2 linked regions of the Lujinxingia vulgaris genome follow. The main gene of each other region encodes a partner of the protein of the gene in region 2 in a complex. Links are inferred from orthologs where the notes say so. Each region holds a gene or a part of one and is shown on either strand. Other genes may lie near its edges.

Region 1 (4,356 bases), on a different replicon or contig from region 2:
GGCGGTGGTGGCCGGAGTGGTGGGTGTGCAGGCAGCACTCGTGGCGTGGGGAGGGGGGAATTGGTGGGTGCCAGTTTCCAGCGCTTATGCGAGTTTAGAGGCGTTTGGAGGAGAAGCGGTCGATGTGTTCGCCGGGGCGGGCCGGCTGGTTGCGGTGGCGATAATGGGCATGGCGAGTATGGTGATGTCGGCGTGGTTGCTTGTCAGGAGGCGCTTTTGAACGGCGCGGTCGGGAGTTGAAGATGGGTGTGGCAGAGCAGAGAGCGCGCGCGTGGACGCGGCGTTGTCTGGGGCTGGGGGCCCTGCTGATGGCCGTGGGGCTGGTGCCGGTGATGGGGTGCTGGCTGGGCAGTGAGGGGCTGCTTCCGGCGGCGCTCTCCGGGGTGATGCCGGAGTATCTGGAGTTGGAGCGGGCCGGCTGGAGTCAGTGTGTGGGCGGGCATCCGCTGGGGAGCGCGGCGCTGTATTTTTTCGGGGGGATGACCAGCCTGGGTGTCGGCGTGATTTTTCGCGACGTGGCGCGCCAGCGTGCCGAGGAGGCCGAGGAGCTGGAGCGTCGCGTGGAGCATGTGGGGCGTGAGGTGCAGCGCACGCCGATGTTGCGCGCGGATATGCTCCGCGGCGCTGACGAAGAGCCTCCCGAGGCCATTGAGGTTGGCGAAACGCTCGACTTCGGCGCACCCCCGGCCGAAGTTGTGGTCGCCGAGGAAGATGCCGGCGAGTCGGTGATGGCTTTTGTGCACGGTGAGGTGGGGGAGAAGCGCCGCGCGAAGTATGAGGCGGAGGTTCGCCAGCAGGTGCGCGAAGAGGCGCAGCGCCTCGACTACTATGTGCCGCCGGGCATGGAGCTTGCGCCGGTGGTCTATGTCGATGGCGGTTTTGAGGGGCAGCCTGGCGAGGAGGCTGACGGGAGCATGCGCCGGCCGTATACCTCGCTGGCCGAGGGGGTGAAGCGGGCCTTCTCGGAGGTGCTCAAGCAGAAGAAAGCGGTGGTCGTGCGCGTGCGTCCCGGCGTCTATCAGGAGGCGTTGGAGGTGCCGGACCGGGTGGTCATCGTCAACGACTGTATGCCGGGGGTGGAGAGCGTCGATGAGCGGCTGGCCTGGCTGCGCGCCCAGGCGATGCCGGATCATGAGGAGCGGGTCACAATACTTGCGCCGAGTGAGGAGCGCTGCGCGCTGAAGGTGCGCGCCGGGCAGTCGCAGGGGGTGGTGGGATGTTATCTGGTAGGGCGCGAGGGTGTGGCGCAGCGGGGGATGGAGGTTGTGGGGAGCCGCGCGCTGGCGGTGATCAACTGCGCGTTTGAGGGCTTCTCGCTGGGGGCGGTCAAAGTTCAGGACGCTGGCGAGGAGCTGCCCGGGCGCGATGTGAGCTTTGTGGGCTGTGTGTGGAAGAGCAATGCGTCGGCCAAGCGTGGGGGCGGGCTGCGCATAAGGCGCAGCGTGGTGAGGGTGGTTGCGAGTATTTTTGATAGTAACCGAGCGGGGCGGGGCGGCGCGATCTGGGCCGAGGAGCTCACCAAGCCCCTGGTGATCGAGCGTTGCATGATGCAGCGCAACCGCGCGCTGGGGGCGATTGGCGGGCCGGAAGACAGCGAAACGACCCGGGGCTGGGGAGGTGCGCTGGGGCTTGACGGGGGACTGGCCCGGGTGGTCGATACGGTCTTTGACGGCAATGACGCGCGGGGTGCCGGCGGGGCGATCGCGGTGATGGGCGGGCGTCTTGTGATTCGGGCCACCGGGGAGCGGCGCTGCATGATCTTTGAGAACCGCGCCGAGCTGGGCGGGGGCATCGTGGCGATCGGGCGCGATGGGAAAGCCGCGCTGGTGAAGTCGCATGATGTGGCCGTGCTCAACAACCTGGCCACCGAACATGGCGGCGGACTCGCTGCGGTGGGGCGCGCGATGCTGCAGGTGGAAGGTGGCGAAGTCAGCCAGAACCGCGCCGGCGGGGGGCATGGCGGCGGGGTGCTTGTGCGGGGCGGCGGTCAGGCGAAGTTTGAGTCGGTGGTCTTCAGCACCAATCAGGCCTCGGGCGGGGGAGGGGGCATCGCGGCGATCAACGCGAGCGTGAAGGTGATGCTCGGGTGCGGGATCTTTAAGAACCGCGCCGGCGAGAGCGGCGGCGGGATTCTGGCCGTCAGCGCCCCGGATCGGGAGCTGGCCGGACGCATCGGCGAGCCGGGCTATGAGCTTCCCTTCCGCGTGGTGATTGAGGATGTGAAGATCGCCGAGAACACCGCCGGGGAGGTCGGCGGCGGGGCGTGCCTGGGCAACAGGGAGACCCTGGCGAGTTTTCCGCTGATGCTCGATGTGCGCCGGCCGGAGGCGATGATCGATAACCTCGCCGAGGTTGAGAAGAGCTCCCAGCTTCGGGTGGCCTGGGCTGGCCGCATTGAGGCCGAAGACGGACGTAGCGGTCGCATCAAACTTCGACTGGAGTAGCAGCGACGACGAGCAGGGGGAGGCTTATTCGAGGTTTTGCAGCGCCTCAGCCTGGTGGTGCGCGATGAGGGGATCGATGAGCTCGTCGACGTTGCCGCTCAACACCTCATCGAGGCGGTGGGTGGTAAAGCCGATGCGGTGATCGGTAATGCGCGACTGGGGGAAGTTGTAGGTGCGGATGCGCTCGGATCGGTCGCCGGAGCCGACCTGACCGCGGCGCTCGGCCTCGATCTCCTGGCGTTGTTCTTCGCGCTCGCGCTCCAGCAGTCGGGCCTGCAGCACGCGCAGCGCTTTGGCGCGGTTTTTATGCTGGCTCTTCTCGTCCTGGCAGATCACCACAAGCCCGGTGGGCAGGTGGGTGATGCGCACGGCGGAGTCGGTCGTGTTGACCGACTGCCCGCCGGGGCCGGAGGAGCGGTAGACGTCGATCTTGAGATCGTTGTCCTGGATGTTGATCTCCACATCATCGGCCTCCGGCAGCACCGCCACGGTGACCGCCGAGGTGTGAATGCGGCCCTGGCTCTCGGTGTCGGGCACGCGCTGCACCCGGTGGGTGCCGGCCTCAAACTTGAGGCGGCTGTAGACGTTATCGCCCTCAATGAGGGCGATGACCTCGCGGAAGCCCCCGCGGTCGGTCTCGTTGGTGGAGACGATCTCGATCTTCCAGCCCATCCGCTCGGCGTAGCGCGTGTACATGCGAAAGAGGTCGGCCGCAAAGAGCGCGGCCTCGTCGCCGCCGGTGCCGGCGCGGATCTCCAGGTAGGTGTTTTTGTCGTCGAGCGGATCGCGGGGAAGAAGCAGGCGTTTGAGAGTCTGCGCGAGCGCTTCGAGCTCGGGGTTGAGGCGCTCAAGCTCGTCTTTGGCCATCTGTTTGATGGCGTCGTCATCATCTTCGGAGAGGAGCTCGCGGTTCTCGGCGATCTCCTCCTCGACGCTCTGGTAGCGCTGGTAGGTGGTGACGACTTCCTGGAGCAGCGCCTGCTCTTTGGCGATCTTTCGGAAGGTGTTGGGGTCGGAGGCGACCTCGGGGTCGGCCAGCTGGCTGTTGAGCTGGTGGTAGCGCGCCTCAACTTCTTTGAGTTTTTCGAACATGGGATCGGCTCAGGCCCAACAATCAGACAGGAAAAGGTCAATGCAATGAGAACGCCCCGGAGCGATGAGGCTCCGGGGCGTTGAGAGACCGTGCAAAGGATCAGCCGCTCATCGACTGCAGGAAGTCGGCGTTGGAGTCGGTCTTGCCGAGCTTGTCGATGAGGAACTCCATCGAGTCGACCACGTTGAGCGGGTGGAGGAGCTGGCGCAGAATCCAGACGCGGTTGAGCTGGCTGTCTTCCATGAGCAGCTCTTCTTTACGCGTGCCGGAGCGGTTGATGTCCAGGCAGGGGAAGATGCGCTTCTCCATGAGCTTGCGGTCGAGGTGCAGCTCGGAGTTACCGGTGCCTTTGAACTCTTCGAAGATCACCTCGTCCATGCGGCTGCCGGTGTCGATCAGCGCGGTGGCGATGATGGTGAGGCTTCCGCCCTCTTCGATGTTACGGGCCGCGCCGAAGAAGCGCTTGGGCTTGTGAAGGGCGTTGGAGTCGACACCACCGGAGAGGATTTTGCCGGAGGGGGGCACAACCGTGTTGTAGGCGCGGGCCAGACGGGTGATGGAGTCAAGCAGGATGACCACGTCGCGCTTATGCTCGACCAGGCGCTTGGCCTTCTCGATGACCATCTCGGCGACCTGCACGTGACGCTGGGCCGGCTCATCGAAGGTCGAGGAGACGACCTCGCCGCGCACCGAGCGCTGCATGTCGGTGACCTCTTCGGGGCGCTCGTCGATGAGCAGCACGATGAGGACGACGTCTGGGTGGTTGTCGCCGATGGCGTTGGCGATGTCCTGCATCAGCACGGTCTTACCGGTGCGGGG
Region 2 (5,903 bases):
GGCAGCCCGATGTGGCGCTCCTCGACAGCGAGCTGGAAGGGCTCGACGTGCATGCGCTGTGCAAACGCGTCAGCGAGCATGAGGAACTTCAGGGGATGATGATGGTCGTGATCTGCGGCGACGACGCGGTGGAGGCGATGAACCTGCGCGGCGCCGGAGCGCGCTGGGTGGTCGCACGAAGCGAGGGGGAAGAGGCGGTGATGGAGGCGCTGCGGCGCGCGCTGCTTTAGCTGACCACGGTGGCATGCCTCACAAAAAAGCCCGCGACCTCCAGGGAGGTCGCGGGCTTTTTTAGGTCTGATGGGGCGTGAGAACGCTCAGATGCGGCGGGCCTTGATGGTGATGGCGTCGCCGGCCACGTCGTCGCTGACGATCTCAAAGCCGGCGCGCTCCAGGCGTTTGTGCAGCTCGTCGCGGGAGAACCAGTGGAAGCGGGTGGGGATCTCGGCGACGCGTTTGGCAAAACGGCGCAGCATGCCATCGCCGAGGATAAACGTGCCGATGACGCAGATACCGCCCGGCTCCAGGATGCGCGCGAAGTTGCGCAGCGCCTCATCGATGTCGTTGAGAAGGTGCAGGGTGCCGGCGCAGTGCAGGCGGTTAAAGGAGGCGCGGCTGACCGGGATGCGGGTGGCGTCGCCGCGGATCAGGAAGACCCTGCCATCGAGGTTTTCGCGTCGGATGTTGCGGCGCGCCGTCTCGAGCATCGGCCAGGAGAGGTCCATGCCGACGACCAGGGGAAGATCGCCGCCGGTCTCGCGTGTCTCGGCGAGGCCGATGCGCTGGGCGAAGTAGCGGGTGAAGTTGCCGGTACCGCAGCCCACATCGATGAGACGCGTCTCGGCGCCGAAGTCGAGGTAGTCGGCGGCCAGGCGGTACTCCTCGCGCATGGTGCGCTCGCTGACCACGCCGGTGAGGCGCGGGCGCATGATCTCTTCGTAGAACTGGGCGTAGAATTTGGTCTCCATCAACTTCTGGGTGACAGAGCGATCCGGTGCGTGGGGGGGGGCCAGGTCGGCGACGTCGTCCTGGAGGTTGAACTGACGCTGGCAGGCCTCACAGGTGATCGTGGTGAGGCTAACCTCGAAGGTGTCATGGCCACAGGCCGGGCAGCGCAGCGTGCTGATGAAGCGCTCGCGAAGTGAAGGCACAGCCGTGGCGCCGGTCGTTTTTTTCGGGGCGCCGGCTTCGCCGGCAGCGCCGCTGTCAGTGGGGCTGGCTTTGGGTTTGGCGTTCTCTGCAGTCGACTTCTCGGCGACGCTCTTCGCGGCGACGTCTTTTGTCGGCGCCTTTGCAGGAGCAGCTTCTTTGGCCGGAGCGCTCTTTTTCGGCTCGGCCTTCTTCGACTCAGCCTTTTTGGGCGCTGCTTTTATCGAGTCAGCTTTCTTCGACTCGGCCTTTTTCGGCGCCGACTTTTTGGGAGCGCTCTTTTTCTTCGCGTCTGCGTCGACGTTGGCGCGTGATGGCGAGGGGGCCGCCTCGCGGTCGACCAGGCGCTGGACGCTGCTCATGATCGTGGCGGCTTTTTTGGCGCCGACGCCGCTGAGGTCGGTCAGGCCGCCCTCGCGAGCCAGGGTCAGCAGGGCTCCCAGATCGCGCACGCCGTGATCGTTGTAGAGCTCTTCGGCCAGCGCGGGGCCTACGAAACGCACGCGGGTCAGCTCATTGAGGACGTCTTCTTTTTTCTTGGCCATGGGTCAAAACCTTTGCGTCGATCCAGCTCATCAGCAAGTCAAATAGGGGGATGTCGTCGCGCCGGGCTCAGCCTGCTTCGGGCAGGTCGGGGAGGGACATCGCCCTTAAACGTGGGCATACGGCGCAGAAGCATAACTCCCGGTCGCTATAAGACAAGGTGTTGACGCGTCGCGTCAAGTGCAGGCGGAGGATCGGCGCGCCAAACTCACCGCCGGGTGGGCGAAGCGGGGTTGAGAAGGGGCCGGAGGTGCTCCTCGATCAGGGCGTCGCAGTCTTCCAGCGTCATGGCGCGTACCCAGATGTTTTGCGGATAGATCGCCACCGTGCTCCCCTGGACATGGCACCAGCCCAGGCACTCGGTGCGGGTGATCCAGATGCGTGAGAGCATGTTATGGGCCTCAATCCAGCCGCGCAGTTTCTGGTAGATGGCCTCGGCGTCGCCGCTGGCGCAGCAGGGCAACGAAGAGTTGTGGCGTTGGTTGACGCAGACCAGCAGGTGGGCCAGGCAAAACGAGGTGTCGACAGGTTTCATGATGAACTACGAGGTCGAGGTCGGGCCGCTGCTCAGGCGTCTTGAGCAGTGCGGCGCGCGCGGGCTACGCGGTCGCGTCCGGCCAGGTCGGGGAGAATCGCGATCTCCTCAAAACCGGCGTCTTCGAGCAGCCCGGTGACCGCCGACCCCTGGCGGTATCCGATCTCGAGGAGGAGATAGGCGCCCGGTTTCAGCACATTGAGACTTGCCGGGATCAGGCGCCGCAGGATGTCGAGGCCGTCCTCGCCAGAGAAGAGGGCGCCCTCGGGTTCAAAGTCGCGCACGTCGCGCATGAGCTGCTCGCGCTCCGAGGTGCCGATATAAGGCGGGTTGCTCACGAGCATATCGAGTGAGCGCCACGCCTGGGGAAGCGCGTCGAGCAGATCGCCCTGGAAGAACGACACGCGCTCAGAAAGGTCCAGGGCTTGCGCGTTTTCTTTTGCGAGTTCCAGGGTAGGAGCGGCCAGATCGGTGGCAGCGACGTCCAGATCAGGGCGCTCGCTGGCCAGCGCCAGCGCGATGGCGCCGGTGCCGGTGCCGATGTCGGCCACGCGCAGGCGCTGGTCTTCTTTAACTTCGGGAAGAAGTTTTAGCGCGGCTTCGACCAGGGTCTCGGTGTCGGGGCGAGGGATCAGCGCGCGGGCGTCGGTCTTGAGCGTGATGCTCCAGAAGTCGCGCTCGCCAGTGATGTAGGCCACCGGCTCGCCGGCGGCCCGGCGTTTGATCATGGCGCGGTAGCTGGCCAGCTCGCTCTCAATCAGCGGTCGATCAAACTGGGCGTAGAGCTGAATGCGCGGAAGATCCAGCGCGTGCGAGAGGAGCACCTCGGCGTCGACCCGTGGCGAGTCGATGCCGCGCTCGCCAAGGAAGTCGGTGGTCCAGCGTAAGATCTTGAGGATGGTCCAGGGGGGGCCGAGTTTCTCGGAGGTGCTCATAAGTTGCTGCCGCGCAGAAGGGGAATGAGGCCCGCAGGGGCACGTCGTTTGAGGCCCTCCTGATAGTCGAGATCGGCGCCGCTGAAAAGGCCGAGAGCTTGACGTGATGCGAGCCCGGGCTTAAGGTTCGCGCGGATCGGTGCGCCTGTGCGCGACCGCCGGACGCCTCGCGTTTCCCCCGGTTTTGAGGGGCGGAGCGCGGCGTCTTCCCGAATGATTCAAGTTTCGATCGTCCTACGATCTTTGAAGGAGTACTTATGGCTCGCGTTACCGTTGAAGACTGCCTTGAGCATATTGAAAACCGATTCGCGCTGGTGATGCTTGCCACCCAGCGTGCGCGTGAGCTGCGTCGCAGCAACGACCGCATCTTCCCCTCGTCGAACAAAGAGGCGGTGCACTCGCTGCGCGAGATTGGCGCGGGTTTTGTGCGCTTTGATGAAAAGAGCAAGCGCAAGCTCTCCAAGGCGCTGGGGCACGACGAGCTGGCCGCCGAGCAGGCCGAGAAAGGCTAAATCGGGTTTGCGGCGAGGAGTTGTCAAAGGCTCCTCGCCGCATCTGGTTCAGGCTTTGCCGGTGTCTTTTCCGGGGAGCCCGCCGAGCAGGCGCCAGTCGTCGACGTCGAGGTCGTTGCCGCGCATAAAGCGAAGCAGCAGGCGCTCATGGTCGGGCTGGCGTTGCTGGGAGAGCAGTCGAAAGGCGTCGACCACGCTGTCGAAGCAGCGGGTGAGCTCTTCGAAGATAATGTGGAAGGCGCCGCCGGGTTGTTTGTAGGCCATCAGCTCGCCTAAGCGGCTGTAGGCGACGCGGCCCATGTCGCGGTAGTAGCCCGATTTGACGGGCGTGCGGTCCAGGCGCTCTTCGAAGAAGCCGCAGGAGAAGAGGCTCGCATCACCCAGGCGTCGGTAGGCGTCGATGCGGCGCTCGCCAGCGGCGCTCATGGCCTCGCCAAGGAAGAAGGCGGCGGGTTTATCGAAGCCGATGGTCTGGGCGCTCTCGGCGCTGCTGCGTGCGAAGCCTTCGAGAAGGTGGACCAGGTAGGTCTGGGTCTCGGCGGCGGTGGTGAGCTCCAGCGCGTCGAAGGCCTGAGCGAGCTCGGCGCGGAAGTAATGGAGCAGGTTAGCGACCTGTTGGATGTTCGGCGAATCCGTCATGCAATACCTCCCGGACTCAAAAGTGGTGCCGGGGCAGCGCGTTACAACGCCGCCCGGCGTGGTCGTCGGTCCCCCGGCGGATAGACAAGCATAGCGCGAGGTGGAGGCGGTGGCACGAAAAAGGTCGCAAGGTCGCGTAGTTGCGACTTTTTTGAGTGTGGTGGCGCTGAGCGTTCTGGCGATGGTGGTGGCATCGCCCGTGGCAGCGCAGCCCTCGGAGCCGGCCCGCAGTGTGGCCTGGCAGGTTGAGGGCGATGCCACCGATGAGGTGATTGAGGGGGTGGCTCAGGCGCTGTCGGCGGAGCGTTCGCGTCATCTTCTGACCCCACAGGACGTGGAGGCGCGGGTTCGCGCGCAGGTTCGTCCCTGGCCGAGCTGTGCGCTGGGTGTGGAGCCCTGCGGCTCGGCCACGGCGCTGGCGATGGACGCGCTGGGCGTGGAACTCCTGGTGCGTGTGGAGGTCGTCCGCCAGGCGCGTCAGTTAGAAGTTAACTACGAGATTGTGGACTGGCGAGGCGCCGAGGTCTTAAGCGGCAGCTTAAGCGAGCGCGAGGGGCGGGCTGCGGGCTTTGAGCTTGTGCGCGAGCTCTTTGATGCCTCCGGGGTGGTCTCGGTGGAGAGCGAGCCGGCCGGAGCGCAGGTGTGGCTCGATGGCGAGGTGGTCGGTCAGACGCCCTGGAGCGGCCAGCGGGCGGTGGGGCGATATGAGTATCGTCTGACGCTGGAGGGGTTTGCGCCGGTCGAAGGCAGCGTGGAGGTGGGGAGCGGTCAGGCGGTGCGCCTGAGTGAATCGATGGAGGAGCTCCCGGGGAGGTTGCGGGTTCTGGGCGCGCCGGAGGGGGCCGAGATCTGGATTCAGGACGCCCCGATGGGGCGTGCGGCCGAGCTGCTGGAGCTGCCGGCGGGACGCTATGCGGTGGAGGTGCGCGCGGAGGGTTATGAGCCTCTCACCCAGGTGGTGGAGGTTGATCCGGCGCGGCTGACCGAGACGACGGTGACCATGGTCAATGCGAGCAGCCTGCTGCGTGAGATCGATGTCGCAGCGCTGGTGGCCAATCGCCTGCAGGTGAGCGCCGGGGTGGAGCTGGGTTTCCATAGCAGCGCGCCGCGCCAGACCCGCGGAGATCTCGACGGGTTGGAGTACAGCTTTGAAGGGTGGAGTGAGGCCGGGCAGCTGGCGGCGCGCTCGCGGCGCACGCTGGCCGCCGGAGGGGTGCGCCTGGACGCGATCTGGGAGGGCGAGAGGCTGGGGCTGACGCTGCTCTCGCTCAGCTATGCCGGTGGGGGCGTGAACGAGGAGGCCGAGCTCTGGACGAGGCCGGGCGGGGGGAGCGTGGTGGCGCAGGTGGAGCGCCGGGAGCTTATCTCGCTTCGACCTCTGCAGCTTCGCTACCGGTTCATCTGGCAAAACCTCGTGCCGCATGCTGAAGCTGGCCTGGGGGTGAACTGGGAGCGGCTGCGGGCGCGTCCGGCCGGAAGCGAGGCCTCGGTGATCCTGTCGCAGGCGCGCGCGTTCTGGTCGCTGGGCGCCGGGGTGCGCTACCACTTTGATCCGCGCTGGTCGGTGGGCGTGAACTACCGCACCGAGAT

Evidence for each region.
Region 1: the proteins of prmC (region 2) and prfA are in contact, whole or in part, in a crystal structure (PDB 2B3T), measured with the Escherichia coli proteins. The link is inferred for Lujinxingia vulgaris from one-to-one orthologs.

The regions. Positions count from the first base shown.
Region 1 is NZ_VOSM01000006.1:114,467-118,822, forward strand. Bases 1,503-4,356 are described here. They hold prfA (peptide chain release factor 1), read right to left. Parts: upstream 3,537-4,356; coding sequence 2,469-3,536; downstream 1,503-2,468. Other genes in these bases: FRC98_RS13355 (hypothetical protein), read left to right, coding at 1,503-2,444; rho (transcription termination factor Rho), read right to left, coding at 3,637-4,356. In the rest of the region: FRC98_RS13350 (hypothetical protein), read left to right, coding at 1-220; more of FRC98_RS13355, read left to right, coding at 243-1,502. UniProt on the Escherichia coli protein: Peptide chain release factor 1 directs the termination of translation in response to the peptide chain termination codons UAG and UAA.
Region 2 is NZ_VOSM01000007.1:68,272-74,174, forward strand. What follows is about bases 1,212-4,110. They hold prmC (peptide chain release factor N(5)-glutamine methyltransferase), read right to left. Parts: upstream 3,163-4,110; coding sequence 2,260-3,162; downstream 1,212-2,259. Other genes in these bases: FRC98_RS14270 (methyltransferase domain-containing protein), read right to left, coding at 1,212-1,694; FRC98_RS14275 ((2Fe-2S) ferredoxin domain-containing protein), read right to left, coding at 1,901-2,227; rpoZ (DNA-directed RNA polymerase subunit omega), read left to right, coding at 3,420-3,674; FRC98_RS14290 (hypothetical protein), read right to left, coding at 3,723-4,110. Also shown: FRC98_RS14265 (helix-turn-helix domain-containing protein), read left to right, coding at 1-230; more of FRC98_RS14270, read right to left, coding at 318-1,211; more of FRC98_RS14290, read right to left, coding at 4,111-4,313; FRC98_RS14295 (PEGA domain-containing protein), read left to right, coding at 4,423-5,903. UniProt on the Escherichia coli protein: Methylates the class 1 translation termination release factors RF1/PrfA and RF2/PrfB on the glutamine residue of the universally conserved GGQ motif, i.e. on 'Gln-235' in RF1 and on 'Gln-252' in RF2.